2 regions of the Neobacillus sp. OS1-32 genome follow, and region 2 is predicted to be linked to the other one. Evidence: riboswitches for the same ligand, from Rfam matches in the RefSeq annotation. Region 2 holds a riboswitch; the other holds the start of a gene.

Region 1 (7,613 bases), 150 kb from region 2:
CCGAAAGCTCGGAGGTGTGCCAATTTGGGTCAAATAGAACCTGTCTAACTGCCCGAAAGCCGGGGAGATTGCTGCTTTCGGTCAACTAGAACGCGTCTCATTACCCGAAAGCTCGAAGGTTTACTGATTTCAGTCAAATAGAACGCGTCTCATTGCCCGAATGCAAGGGCAGCTGCCGATTTTGGTCAAATAGCTCTTGCCTACTACGTCCCCGGCCGTTTCAGCACCCTTCCAGTAATGAAAGATCAGACTTTTCCTTATATTGAGGCACTCGAATCTAGCAGAAAAAGATATGCCCAACTAAAAAAGATAGGCACACGCGGGGTGCCTATCTAACTTAATCTTGATCCTTCAGCGCCTGTTTTAGCAGATCACCAAGACTGGTGCCGAAGTCTTCTTTTTTCGTATATTTTTGAACGAGGCGGCGCTCCTCGTGTTTTTTAATGACCTTTTTCGTTTCCTCAGCCTTTTCCACGACATTGCAGCGGCGGCATTGGAAGTAAACGCCTGCTTTCCCCTCATGAATTTCCATTTTCTTATGACATTGCGGACAGCGGCGGTTCGACAGCTTCGGATCCTTGCGGCGCCGGTAAGAACATTCCAAGTTGGAACACACGAGAATTTTGCCATCCTTGGTATTGCGCTCTTTCAAAAACGAGCCGCATTCCGGACATTTGGAGCCGGTTAAATTATGTGCTCGGTACGATTTATCACTTGTTTTAATTTCAGAAACAAGCTGCTCGGTCTGACGACGAATTTTGCGCAAAAATTGTTTAGGGTCCGCTTTTCCTTTTGCAATCTGCTCCAGTTCCTGCTCCCACTTTGCGGTCAGCTCCGGTGATTTTAACTCATTATTGACCAACTCAATTAACTGCTGGCCTTTTTTGGTCGAATGAAAGCGTCCATTAACCCGTTCGACAACTTCAGATTCCACAAGGCGCTCGATAATTTCCGCTCTCGTCGCCGGTGTGCCGAGTCCGTATTTTTCCATATGCGAAAGTACATCAGCTTCAGAAAAACGCAGTGGCGGTTCGGTCCATTTTTGATTTAACATGACCTCTTTCACGGTGTAATTTTGACCTTGTTTTAACTTTTGCAGTCCGGAAACAGGTTCCTCTGAATCAACTTTGCCCAGCACTTTTCTAAACCCTGCTTCCATCACATTGGTTTCTTTGGCTGTAAAGGTTTCGCCTTCAACCTTAAAAGAGGTATGGATGGTTTCATATTCATACGCCGGTAAAAACAGTGCCAGAAACTGTCTGGCGATCAAGTCATAGATTTTTCGTTCATCCGAATCGAGTTCGCCGAGATTCAAGCGCTGCTCAGTCGGAATTATCGCATGGTGGTCAGTGACCTTTTCATTATTAAAAACCCGCCGGGCCAAAACCTTTCCGTTCCCCGCAAGCAGCGGGCGGACTTCCTCTTTATATCCTGAGGCCATTCCCTGCAGCCGGTCCATCATGGTCCCGATCATGTCGGTTGTTAAGTAACGAGAATCAGTCCTGGGGTAGGTGACCAGTTTATATTGTTCATAGAGCCGTTGCAATATATTTAATGTTTTTTTCGCCGAGAAGCCAAAGCGCTTATTGGCATCCCGCTGCAATTCTGTTAAATCATAGGGGAGTGGCTGCGATTCTGATTTTTTCTTGCGCTCGATCTTTTCGAGTACTGCTTTTTGGCCATGGACTTTTGCCAAAATACGCTCAGCAGTAGCCTTATCAAACAGCCTCTTTTCGCCACCATGCTCCCAATCTGCCGTTAATGGGCCGATTTCCGCGCGAATTGTCCAATATTCTTTCGGAACAAATTTTTGAATCTGCTGTTCGCGCTCTAAAATCATCGCAAGGGTAGGGGTCTGCACGCGGCCGGCTGATAATGGATCCTTATATTTTGTCGTAAGCGCCCGTGTTACATTTAGTCCAATTAACCAATCAGCTTCAGCGCGGCAAACGGCAGAATGGTAAAGATTTTCAAATTGTTTCCCCGATTTCAGTTGTTTGAAGCCCTCTTTAATCGCTTTGTCCGTTTGCGAGGAAATCCACAGCCGTTTAATCGGCTTGTTCCAATGCAGTTTTTCCAAAATCCAGCGGGCAACCAATTCGCCTTCACGGCCGGCATCCGTGGCAATAATACATTCGTTGATATCTTTGCGCTTGGCAAGACCCTCAATCGCCCGAAACTGGTGAGTGGTTTGCTTAATGACCTTCAAGCCCATTTTCTGTGGGATGATCGGTAAGTCTTCCAAATTCCAGGTTTTATATTTGCTGTCATAGTGCTCTGGCATTTTCAGTTCAATTAAGTGGCCGAGTGCCCATGTGACGATATAGTGATTACCTTCGATATAGCTTTTATTTATTTGTTTGCAGCCAAGAACGCGGGCAAGCTCACGTGCCACGCTTGGCTTTTCAGCGAGTACAAGAGATTTCATAATAACTCCTTTCAAGTAAAGTCCTTTTCAATTCCAAGGTGCTTCCGCTTTTCTAAGTATAACGGAAAAATAATCATTTTTGTAATTTGACGAAAACTACTTTCATTTGTTATCTTGCTAAAGTATTATTGTGATAAAATTCAGAAAATTTTGTTGACAATACAGGTTTTCCTCGCATACAATAATGATCAAACCAATAATTTTTTAGGATAGGTGATCGGACATGTTGCATCTCCGAAAAGAACATTTGTTTATCGTAAAGGGTCAGAAAGAGGCTGGATTCCAAATCTAATCAGATATGGAATCCAGCCTCTTTCTTTATTTTACTAAAGTGGTAGAGGAGTGGGATGAATTGATTACGTTAACAGGAAACAGTCTAACATTGGCAGAAATGAAGGAAGTCTTATTTCACGGGCAAAAGGTGCAGGCTTCGGAGGAAAGCATCAAAGCGGCTGCCAAGAGCCGCGAAGCCGTAGAAAGAATTGTTTCAGAAGAAAGGGTGATTTATGGGATTACCACCGGATTTGGCAAATTTAGTGACGTGTTGATTGATAAAGGAAACGTCGAGGACTTACAGCTAAACTTAATTCGGTCGCATGCCTGCGGCGTTGGCGAACCGTTCCCGGAGGTTGTTTCCAAAGCGATGGTACTGCTTCGTGCCAATGCCTTACTAAAGGGGTATTCCGGGATTCGTCCGCGCGTTATTGAAATGCTGCTGGAGCTAGTCAATAAAGATATTATTCCGGTCATTCCGCAGCAAGGATCACTCGGCGCAAGCGGGGATTTGGCGCCACTTTCACATCTTGCCTTAGTGTTAATCGGTGAGGGTGAAGTTTATTATAAAGGGGAGCGGATGGAAGCGGCCGAAGCCCTGAGACAAGAAGGGTTACCGCCCATCACGTTGGAAGCCAAAGAAGGCCTTGCTTTAATCAACGGTACTCAGGCAATAACTGCCATGGGCGTTGTCGGCTATTTGGAGGCGGAACAGCTGGCATATGAAAGTGAGCTTATTGCTTCGATGACCATAGAAGGTTTAAATGGCATTATTGATGCCTTTGCCGAGGAAATTCAGGTGGCCAGAGGTTATAAACAGCAGATTGATACCGCTGCCAGAATCCGCAGCTACTTAAGCGATAGTTTATTAACGACACAGCAGGGGGAACTACGGGTGCAGGACGCCTATTCGTTACGTTGTATTCCCCAGGTTCACGGAGCTTCATGGCAGGCACTTGATTATGTCAAAGAAAAGCTGGAAATTGAAATCAACGCTGCTACCGATAATCCGCTGATTTTTGACGATGGCCAGATGGTGATTTCCGGTGGAAACTTTCACGGGCAGCCGATTGCGCTGGCGATGGATTTTATGAAAATTGCTGTTGCCGAGCTGGCCAATATTTCTGAGCGGCGGATTGAACGGTTAGTCAATCCACAATTAAACGATTTGCCGCCATTTTTAAGTCCCCAGCCTGGACTGCAATCGGGCGCAATGATTATGCAATATGCTGCTGCCTCCTTAGTTTCGGAAAATAAAACATTAGCCCACCCGGCCAGTGTCGATTCCATTCCGTCCTCGGCCAATCAGGAAGATCATGTCAGCATGGGGACAATAGCTGCAAGACATGCCTATCAGATCATCCAAAACGCCCGAAGAGTGCTGGCAATCGGAGATGATATGTGCGATGCAGGCGGTCGAATATCGTGGGATTGAAAAAATGGCTGCCCAGACGAAAAAATTCTTTAAAAAAGGCCGCGAACAGGTAGCCCCTATCAATAAAGACCGAATTTTTTCAAACGACATTGAAAAATTGGCCGAATGGCTGAAGACTTTGGAGTTCACACAGTTTAGCCATAATTTTAGCTTTGAAAAATAAATGAAAACTCGCCGACTGGCGAGTCCTTTAGGACGGTTCATGAGGCGGAGTTGAATTTATAGGACATAGAAAAGGCGTGACAGCTCACGCCTACCCCTGGTTAATAAGAAAATAAAAACTTCTTTATACCTTTTTCTCCTTTGGGGGTTGCCAGTCAACAAGATTTCTTTATCTTTTTTTCGGAAGAAGCCGGGCGGTGTCGTTCGTTTCGTCTTCCGCCAATCTATTTTTAAAAGCTTCTTGGGTGACAAGAAATTCCTCGTCACCCAGTTCCTCTAATGCGATTTTTTTACGAACAGTGTTTTTGGGAAAATTTCCTGGATGATTTTTATTTGTGTGGTTAAAATGTTCACCGCGACCCATCTTCAACACTCCTTTCGCAATTATTATTTGCTCAACGGCAAAAATCATGACCGGGAACTTTTGGTATCGTCAATTTAATCCGGGATTTTTGCTATAATAAATTAAATGGCGTAAAGGAGGAGAAGGCGATGGATATGTTTCAGAAGATTTCCGAGGAACGGATTAAAAAAGCGTACAAGGATGGCGAGTTTGACAATCTTCCAGGTATGGGAAAGCCGCTGAAATTAGAAGATTTGTCGGCCATCCCAGAGGAATTGCGCATGGCTTATAAATTGTTAAAAAATGCTGGATATACCGAGGAAGAAAACACTTTACGTCAGGAAATGATGTCAATTGAAGACCTGTTAAAAAAATGCCAAGACGACGACAGGGAACTCCTTCAAAAAAAGTTAAACGAAAAACTGCTGCGATTTAATCAATTGATGTCTAAGCGAGGGAAAAAAACGAATTCATCGATTTTTAAAAACTATGAGGCTAAGATCCAATCCAGGTTGAAGTAATTTAGTAGATATATTTATGGTTGGTTATCGGGCTTCATTTGTCTAACACTTACCGAATCAAAAAAAGCTGTGCGCATGAATCGTTTTATTACCGAATTACTTTTCGCCAGCTTTTTCTTCTTGCGGGGATGGTTTGCACAATCTGTCCAGCATGTAACCGGCAAAGACCATAAAGGCAATGGGAATCGAGAAATTTAAAACATGAACAAGTGTCATATAGTTGGACCCCTCCAATATTTAGAATGTTAATAATATTCAATAAATTTAACTTATTTATATTATATGCTATTTGTCACAATTTAGACAAATATTTTTTGGAATTTTTTAAAAAATATTTTCAGATACTTGACTGAAAATTTTATCCTTGGTAAAATAATTAATTTTCTTTGTAGAATTTTGAAAAAATATGTGTAAAAAAGAAGTAAAAAAATTAAAATAGGATGACAAATTCTAACACCCCGTTAAAAAAGAACTAGATATAATGATCTTACTTAATATGAGTGAGTAAATTAGTCCTAACTTTAGTAGTCATATCGTTGGGTTACTAGAGTGATTTTGCAGAAAAAGGCAAACCTATTGAAAAATAGGGACGCAAAGCCGAGGATCTAAGGCAAGTACCCTACTTGCTACGATGGCCGGGTTACCTGGAATACGACAAAGTATTTTAGGGGTGTGTTAATTAGTGGTTTTATCTGAGAGCGTAGTTGAAAAGATTGATGAAGAATGGGTATATCTGATATTGGAAGCCAAGAAACTGGGGTTAACCATAGCGGAAGTGCAACGTTTCCTTAACCAAAAGAATACTTAGCCGGGTACATACAAAAATAAAAGCATTCTGCAATCAAACATGCGGAATGCTTTTTTACGTCAATCAAAACCTGTTCCTTATTTATCTTGATTATTGCGCCATTTATTGAATTCAAGAAATTCACGAAACTGATCCTTTGAAACACCTGAATTCATTGCTTCCTTAACCAAATTCATCCAATCACTATCGAGCTCAGTTTTGTCAATTTGTTCATGAATTAAATATTCAACCGGAATATTTAAGACATGGGCAATTTTTTCGAGGAATTGAATCGAAGGGTTTTTTTGCAAATTTCTTTCCAATGAACTTAAATAGGATTTTGCAACACCGGCTTGTTCAGCAAGTTCGGATAGTGACATTTTCTTTTCTGAGCGGAATCGTTTAACGCGGTCACCTATCATATTTCTCACACACCTAATTTATATAATATTAATTATATTTTATCAAAAAGAATGAGAAAGTACCATATTAAGAACAAAGGATTCTGATAAAATAAAGTTTTTTTGAAAAATCTTTGGGATAGGGTTAATATAAATAGTGTTCCTTTGAATGAGGAGAAACTCACAGTTTCTTGTCAGTGAATCAGTATACACTACATCTTTCCCTAGGAAGCAGAAAATTCCAGGCTATTTTACATAAAATATATGAAAAAGGAAGGGGACCCTTTCAAATGATCGTTTTAAAATCACAACGCGAAATCGATGCGATGAAAAAAGCAGGTGAAATTCTGGCAGCCTGTCATAAAGAAATAGCGAAACTGATTCAGCCCGGAATCACCACATGGGAGATTGATCAGTTTGTTGAAAAATTTTTAAGTGAGCATCATGCAACCCCCGAGCAAAAGGGCTACAAAGGTTATGAGTATGCCACTTGTGCGAGTATTAACGATGAAATTTGCCATGGTTTTCCACGTAAAACGCCGCTTAATGAAGGAGACATCGTAACGATCGACATGGTGGTTAATTTTAACGGGGCGTTGGCGGATTCAGCATGGTCTTACGCGGTTGGCAAGGTTTCAGAAGAGACGGGGCATTTATTAAAGGTTACTAAAGAAGCCCTTTATAAGGGAATTGAACAAGCGGTTATTGGTAATCGAATTGGCGATATTGGTCACGCCATCCAAACCTATGTTGAAAGCGAGGGATTATCCGTGGTGCGGGACTTTATCGGCCATGGAATTGGTGCTGTGATTCACGAAAAACCGGATGTTCCTCATTATGGGCTGCCTGGCAAAGGCCCGCGGATTAAAGAAGGTATGGTGTTTACCATCGAGCCGATGGTCAATATCGGGATGCATTATACAAAGATGGACAATAACGGCTGGACCGCCCGCACGGTTGATGGAACTTATTCTGCTCAATACGAGCACACAATTGCCATCACCAAGGACGGCCCGCTAATTATCACCGATCAGGAATAATAACAGGAGGCTGCCTTTTTGGGGCAGCCCCTTATTTTCTTCTTAAGCTTCCCAATTCTTCCACGAGCGCTTGCATTTCATTGGGGCTGAAGGAGTTTTTTCTTAGAACCATTTCATAAATTTCTTTAAGTTCTTCATACATTTCTTCATCAAAGTGGGATGGCTTGATGGCTCCCAGGTTTAAAACCTTTAATTTTTCTTTTATTTTTTCAATCATGTATTC
Region 2 (7,613 bases):
GCAATGACGATACTAGTAAATAAAGATATTTGACTTAACTGATCTCCATAATTGATCGCAATCAGACCAACGATAACGGTTAAAAAGGCATTGAGGGAAAAACAAAACAATATTTTCGACTTCATTTTCACGTTTCTTAACCAGTTCATTGCTAATGCTCCTTCCCGATTGTTTCTAAAGTTTGGGCTTCGTCAGTATTTAACAGCTTGGTGCAATCCAAGATTAATTTCACGTCCTCCCCTACGGTGCCGACACCCATCACATATTTGTTTCCTTTTTGATGGATTTCAGGTGGAGCGACAATTTCGCTGTCCGGTATCGAAAGAACCTCCGATACACTATCGACAATCAGACCAATTGATAGATCATCAACATCAATCACCACAATGCATGTCCGATCGTTGTATGGTTGAAATGGCTTTTTAAAGCGCAGCCGAATGTCCATAACGAGAATAATTTTCCCCCGCAAATTGATGATTCCCCGAATAAAGTCTGGCATCTCGGGAATTTCGGTTATTTTCTGGATGCCAATGATTTCGGTGACATATTTAATTTCAATTCCATAACATTCATTTTCAACAATAAAGGTAAGAAATTTGTCCTTCTGCGTATCCTCCTCCCATGTTTCCACCTCTTGAGATCCTATTTCTGTCATCATCTACAGCTCCTTTCGTTCAAATTCTAGTCTTCATTAACCCTGTTACATCAAGAATTAAGCTAATACTTCCATCACCTAATAGTGTACAGCCGGAGATAGTTTCAATATTTTTGATTCTTTTTATATACGGTGGCAGAGACTTGACCACGACTTGCTGCTCACCCAATAATTCATCAACAAAAAGACAGATACACTGATCCTCCTGTTCCACCATAATCAGAATCCCTTCATGTATTTGAAGTTTATCCGCTTTCGTATGATAAAGCTGATGAAGCCGAAGAATCGGATAGCATTGACCGCGAATCATGATCATTTCATTCCCATCAGGATCGGTGATAACATCGTTTTTCCCCGGTCTGAATGATTCCTTAATCACCGTTGTCGGTAAGGTATAATAGGAATGACCGACTCTTGTATTCATCCCGTCGATAATTGCCAGGGTCAGCGGGATTTTAATAGATATGGTTGTACCTTGATTGGGCACACTGTCGACGGAAACAGAACCACCTACGGCTGAGATGTTTTGGACGACGACATCCATTCCTACCCCCCGTCCGCTAAATTCGGTGATCTTCTCCTTTGTCGAGAAGCCCGGAAGGAAAATCATCTGGTAGATCTCTTTATCCGTCAGCTCTTCTTCGTTTTTATGTAGTAAATGACTTTTCTTCGCTTTTTCGAGAATTTTATCGCGGTTTAAGCCTTTTCCATCATCCTTTACCTGAATGATCACTTCCCCACCGGCATTTTTGGCTTCAAGAGTAATCGTCCCTAATTCCGGCTTACCGCTTATCCGCCGCTCTTCTGCCGATTCAATCCCATGATCCAGGGAATTTCTAACTAAGTGCATAATTGGATCAGAGATATGCTCGACAATACTTTTATCCACCTCCGTTTCTTCCCCAATTAATTGCAGGTGAGCGGTTTTGCCAAGCTTTTTACACATATCATGGACGACCCGGTGCATCTTGTGAAATGTGCTTGTTAATGGGACTAGGCGAATAGCCATGACTTTATCTTGAATTTCATTGGTAATCTTTTGCAGGTGCCTTGCCGCTTTCTGAAATTGTTCCAGCTCAAGACCGTTCAAATCAGGATTTTGGGTGACCATCGCTTCAGCAATCACTAATTCGCCCACTAAATCCATTAGTTCATCTAATCTCAAAACATTCACATTGATAAAACTGGTGTGCTGGCTATTGAGTCGCTTTTCTTCAATAGACCTTCGCTGATGTGAATGATTGCTCTCATCAGCACTTGCTCTCTCTTCTTCTCTGTTAATCTGTGAAATCTTCAACTGCTGTAAAAAACTAGACTGAGAAAGCAGCTGCTCAATTTCCTCACGAGATTTTTCTGTCCGAATAAATATCTGAAAGCCTTGATTTCTAATCACCTCACTGGAAACGATAAATTCCTTTTCGATCTCTTCCGGGATATGATAAAGTTCATTGACAATGTCTTTTAATCGATAGACAATTTGAAACGCACGGACATTCTCCATTTCACAGCCAGCTTCAAAATAGACCGTTATATGGAATAGGTTTAAATCATCATTGTTCCTGTCACTCAACATCCGTTCGATCATATCAGCAGCCTGCCGGTCTTGCCTTTGTAGATCATTTCCCTGCTGACTCTCGCCATTTGTCGCAACTCTGCTATTTTTCAAATTTGATAAATAGGATTTGGCAGACTCAATCAAAAAAGAGGCTTCTCCATCAACCGTATCAAGGTTTTTGGCTTTTTGAACCTCAACTTTAATGAAGTCGATGCTATCCAAAATCAAATCAGAAAGAGTGGAGAAATCGATGAATTGAGGTTTTTCTACCCTAATAAAAGAGAAAATATCTTCTAATGAATGGGACAATGCTGCAATATTTTCATGATGCATCATCGCCGAAGAACCCTTTATCGTATGCATAATCCGAAAAATCTCATTCACGGCATTTTTCGAAAAATGTTTGGCTTCCTCACTTTCCAGAATTAGTTCTTCTAGTTGTTCCAGCAGCTGAGAGGTTTCCATAATATACATTTCAAGAAACGAGTCATTTTCTGTTTGGTTCGGCATATTCTCCCCCTCTTTCCTCTATTAATTTCTGCTAACAATGTATGAAACATTTTTCCTGAGAACAAACAGAACTCTATATAAAAAGAAAAAAGCTATCCAACAAATGAATAGCTTTTCCGCAAAACTTAGCTATCCGGTAACCTGTCAACCATCGCATTTAAATTGCATTAGGCACATGGCTTTGCGTCCCTACCTTTCAGAAGGTTTGCCTTTATCGAAACGGAGTTAAACTCTAATCATAGTTAGGTACATAGTCCTAAATTTCAATATACAAAGTGTGAATAAAGGATGCTGTGAAAAATGTCACCGTAATATTACTAAAACAACAAATACATAAAAAATTCACATAATAAACCAATATTACTTAAAAAATTCATTATCAATGATAGAAAAAGGCAACGCCCGTTGTTTCGGGTTCGTTGCCTTGTCCATTATTCCATGTGGGAGATTGTCCAAAAAAATCCAAATTTTGATGTGTTTGAAGCAGACGAGATCCATTTCAAGCATCATTTAATTTTATCAATTTGGTTGTTTACTTCAGTAATTGCTTTTACAACTTCGTCGGATTGTTTTGTTTGAACTTGGAAAATTTTATTTAATTCTTCTGCTTGTTTTAGATTGTTTTCGATTTCCAAAGCCATTTCTTTACTAGATTGTAATTGATGACGTGCAGCAGCCACTATTATTCCAGTCATTTCTTTCAAGCTATTAATATTACGGACAATTTCCGCTTCAGTAATCGATTGCTCCCGGGTTGCATTTTTCACCGTATTAGATTGGTTCGTAACATTTTCTGCTGCCTCTACAATCTCCATGATGCCTTTCGCCTGTTCTGCAGTGGCAATTGAAATTTGCTGTACTTGGTCACTTGCTCCGGAGATACCTTTCACCATTTCCTCAGCAGTGATCGATTGTTCCTTCGTCGAATGCGTCATTTCCGACGCCTTTTTCTTCACATTCTCAACCGCTAGGGTAATCATTTCACTATTCCTCGTCTGTTCCTCTGTCGCTTTGGCAATCTGATTCATTTCCTCTGTTACATGCGCAATCCCTTTGACAATCTTCTGAATGGCTTCGGTTGTTTTTTCCGCAAGCTGGTTGCCAACCTTGACTTTATCTGCACCATCCTTAATGGAAGTAACAGCAACTGACGTTTCTTCTTGAATTCCCTTGATTAACTTCGAAATTTCTTTCGTTGCTTGGGCGGAACGCTCGGCTAATTTCCGCACTTCCTCCGCTACCACAGCAAAACCTTTTCCGTGTTCACCAGCACGGGCAGCTTCAATAGCAGCATTCAGTGCCAAGAGATTGGTCTGATCGGCAATATCATCGATTACTTGAATGATCATGCCAATTTCATCTGAACTTCTTCCCAGTCTTACCATCACTTCGCTGGCCTGATTTATGACTAATGAAATTTCCTTCATGCCATGTAAGGTTTTATTCAGAGATTCCGTTCCTTCCAAGGCATCATCTTGAACGGTGTTGCTTAACTGGTTCACCGTTTGGGCGCTTTCGGCGATTTGCTTAATCGAAACGACCATTTCTTCCACTGCATCTGCCGTTTGTTCTGCGTCATCCGTTAAGCTTTCTGCACGCTTGCTTACACCTTTTATGGACTTACTCATTTCTTCGATTGCTGCTGAAATTTGATCAACCGTTGCCCCGGCACTGCTGACATTTAACGCAACTTGTTCAATCGAGGTCATCATCTCTTGAATGGCGGAAGAGGTTTGCTCAGCAGAGGCTGAAAGGGTATCTGCACTTGATGCCACGATGTTTCCCGATACTCCCGCTTGTTCGATTGCAGCCGAAATTTCATCGATACTGGAACTGGCTCCATTGGTATCTGACGCAAGCTTCTCGACAAAGGCCAATAATTCTTTTGTATTAGCACTTGAGCTGTGCATATGCTCCTCAAGTATTTGAACCTTATTGGCGGTTTCATCAATCAACTTTTTAATTTCCATAACAGATTCGGTCGTAATATCTACATTTTGGATAACCCCAACGACAGAACGACGGATCCGTCTGGTAATGATGAAGGCTACAACAATACAGAATAGCTCTGCTAAAATGGACACAATAATAATTTGCTTTGCCGCATTAGCTGACTGGTGCTCTGCATCCGCAATGATTTTGTTATTATCTTTTTCTACTCTTTTTGTTAAAACATCTAAAGAAGCGATCGTGCTGCTTCCGCTTTCCGTCATGGCTGTTAATTTTCTTTGTGCCTCCTCTTTGTCGTTCCTTTTAGAGGCTTGAAGAAATGATGAAAGATCAGAAGCATAGGTTTCAAAATTTTTATTAAAGATATTCAATTGGTCATTATTCTCTTTGTTAATAATGAACTGATGAACTTCTTTAATATCTTTTCTAGCATCAGCAATCTTTATATTCATGAGGTTTTCCAAATTTTCTCTGCCTTTATCACTGGCATCCAACGAATAATTACTAGAAAACATGCCAATATAAAGGACATCTTCTTTTAAACTTCCAGCAATTGAAGCTTTTTCATTTGCTGATTACCAATTTGATGAATTTTACTTGTTGAATCACTTATATATTTATAGGAAAAGGACGATATAAACACAATCACTAAAAATACAATAATATAACTGCTCCACAATTTGATCCCCATTGAAAACAGATTTTTCTTTTTCTTCATTTTACCGTCTCACTTTCATTCTGAGATATAGATTCAATATATTATATCAAGCTAAAAAAACGCCTTCAAAGGAGGAAATTGGCATTTTATTCTTTTCAGAACATTTTGTGTGTCAGAAAAATGACATTTTTGATTTCACTCAACGGATACGAATATAAAGGGCTCGTTTTAGAAGAAAATCTTTAGCAGCTGCAATTCACAGCAAAAAGAAGTTCAAAAATTCTCTTACTTTTTCAGACATTTTTCATTTTGGACGGTTAGGCTAAAGATAATAAATCTTACGAAAGGAGTTCCTTCCATGAATTATAAAGTGATATTCATCGGATTGTTGTTTGTTTTTGCTCTTGGTTTTGTTTCAGCAGGAAGTCACCTTGTTTCAGCCGATGATGATTTCGATAAAAAGTATGAACATCATGAAGGACACGATAAAGATGAAAAAGACTATGAGGATATTGGTAAAACGGTTGGCTGGGGAACCGCTGCAGCGATAGGAGCAGCGGGACTGATTTTTCCAATCAGAAGATCGACGAAATTCATGGTAAAAAATTTCCCCGATAGGAAGAAGCTTTTTATCTCCCTCTCTAAGTTTTTTGGAAAATATCATCTTTTTATCGGAGTTATTGCCTTGGGCTTAAGTATCACTCATGGTGTTGTCATGTACTTAGACAAAGGTGAACTGGAAGGTGAAGGGATGATTGGCTTAGCCGCAGTTATCTTAATGGCAATTGCCGGCATCGTGGGGGCAGTCTTATTTAAAAATAAAAAAGCCAAAACTCTGCGAACCGCCCATACAGGTGTGATCGCTTTGGCTATTCTAATCGGATTGATTCATATTTTTGCTTCATAACTACGTGTGCCCTAGAGTTAGACAGGCCCTGGCTCACCGGTAAACTGCTTGTTTTTATGCCGATATGGTACAATAAAAAGACATGATGCAAAGGAGTAATGGAGATGGAATCTGTATCATCGATTTTTAAAAGACAGTACCATATCGACCTTAGAGATGTTGATTTCAACAAACAGTTAAAGTTAAGCACCCTTTTCAGTTACTTCCAAGATATCGCTAGTTTGGCTTCCGCGGACCTTGGTTTTGGAATTGAAACGCTGGAGAAGAAATTTGGGGTAGCTTGGATTTTAACCCGAATTCGCGTCGATATCCTCCGGATGCCCAATTGGGATGAGGAGATTACGATTGAAACCTGGCCCTTGGAACCAACCAGGGTGGAGTTTGACCGTGATTACCTTGTCAAAGATGCCAGCGGGAATATAATCATCAAGGCTGTATCCAAATGGGTGATTATGGATATAAAAGAGCGAAAAATTAAACGAAGTGACCTCATTCAGATTCACTATCCGGAGAAAATAACGAAACGAGCCATCGCGGGAAAGTTAGCAAAACTAAAGGATTTTGGCAAGTTAGAACCAGTGTACGACAAAGTCATCGGATACAGTGACATCGACTTTAATGGTCATTTAAACAATTCCAAATATGTCGACTACATCATGGATTGCTTTCCGGTGGCAGATCACCAAAACTACACGATTCAAACCATTGATCTCAATTTTAATCAAGAAGCATTGCCTGGTGATTCGATCACGCTTTTTAAAGACACCTCAGGAGTGGATGAAAATGTCATATACATAGAGGGTGTCAATCAAACGGACGATAATGTGGTATTCAAATCACTCATTACGATTAAAGAAAACAGTTAGGCTGATCCTCCCACCTGCGGAGCGTTCACTGCCTGCTTATGAAAAAACTGCTCCGCCAATCTTAGAAAAACAGGATCATGTCTTAAATGAGAGGTTTTAGAAAAAACTAAAACCTCTTTTTTATTTCTTTTGATTCTCAGTTGACCTGAGCTAACCTAGACCTTTTTCGGATAGGTAAATCGCTCCTTGCTGCCCGAACAAATCTCCATTTTCGTTTTTTGGGTAACTAGACCCCAGCTTGGCCCACCCTCTGCTGATTCCATTAACCATTACCACTAGTGGCAAAGTTTGCTAAAAAGTTCAAAAAGTTGTCATGAACACCTTGTAAAACATTGGTATAGTTAGATTAAACAGTGTTTAAAACAATGTTTAAAACACAACAGAAATCGGGGATAAAAATGAATAATATCACAGAATCGGAATTCACAAAGAAGGAGCTTATTCTCAAAGCGACTTTGAACCTGATTAAAAAACAAGGCTTTGAAGGCGTAACGATGAGGAAAATTGCTTCT

What was found. Region 2 has a riboswitch for cyclic di-GMP ahead of RCG24_RS10965 (chemotaxis protein CheW). Riboswitches for the same ligand answer to the same signal wherever they lie in the genome.
Region 1: another riboswitch for cyclic di-GMP. It lies ahead of RCG24_RS11660 (anti-repressor SinI family protein); the one in region 2 lies ahead of RCG24_RS10965 (chemotaxis protein CheW).

The regions. Positions count from the first base shown of each region.
Region 1 covers NZ_CP133263.1:2,313,571-2,321,183, reverse strand. The annotation lists gene RCG24_RS11680 (DNA topoisomerase III) at 338-2,428, opposite strand; partial or broken gene hutH (histidine ammonia-lyase) at 2,781-4,299, shown strand; gene RCG24_RS11670 (hypothetical protein) at 4,468-4,662, opposite strand; gene RCG24_RS11665 (DnaJ family domain-containing protein) at 4,791-5,162, shown strand; cyclic di-GMP riboswitch class I at 5,719-5,810, shown strand; gene RCG24_RS11660 (anti-repressor SinI family protein) at 5,845-5,970, shown strand; gene RCG24_RS11655 (helix-turn-helix domain-containing protein) at 6,048-6,371, opposite strand; gene map (type I methionyl aminopeptidase) at 6,641-7,390, shown strand; gene RCG24_RS11645 (DUF1128 domain-containing protein) at 7,422-7,613, opposite strand, start outside.
Region 2 covers NZ_CP133263.1:2,160,294-2,167,906, forward strand. The annotation lists gene RCG24_RS10955 (HAMP domain-containing protein) at 1-149, opposite strand, end outside; gene RCG24_RS10960 (chemotaxis protein CheW) at 152-658, opposite strand; gene RCG24_RS10965 (chemotaxis protein CheW) at 675-2,720, opposite strand; cyclic di-GMP riboswitch class I at 2,853-2,940, opposite strand; gene RCG24_RS10970 (methyl-accepting chemotaxis protein) at 3,227-5,122, opposite strand; gene RCG24_RS10975 (hypothetical protein) at 5,209-5,388, opposite strand; gene RCG24_RS10980 (cytochrome b family protein) at 5,687-6,235, shown strand; gene RCG24_RS10985 (acyl-[acyl-carrier-protein] thioesterase) at 6,340-7,101, shown strand; gene RCG24_RS10990 (TetR/AcrR family transcriptional regulator) at 7,500-7,613, shown strand, end outside.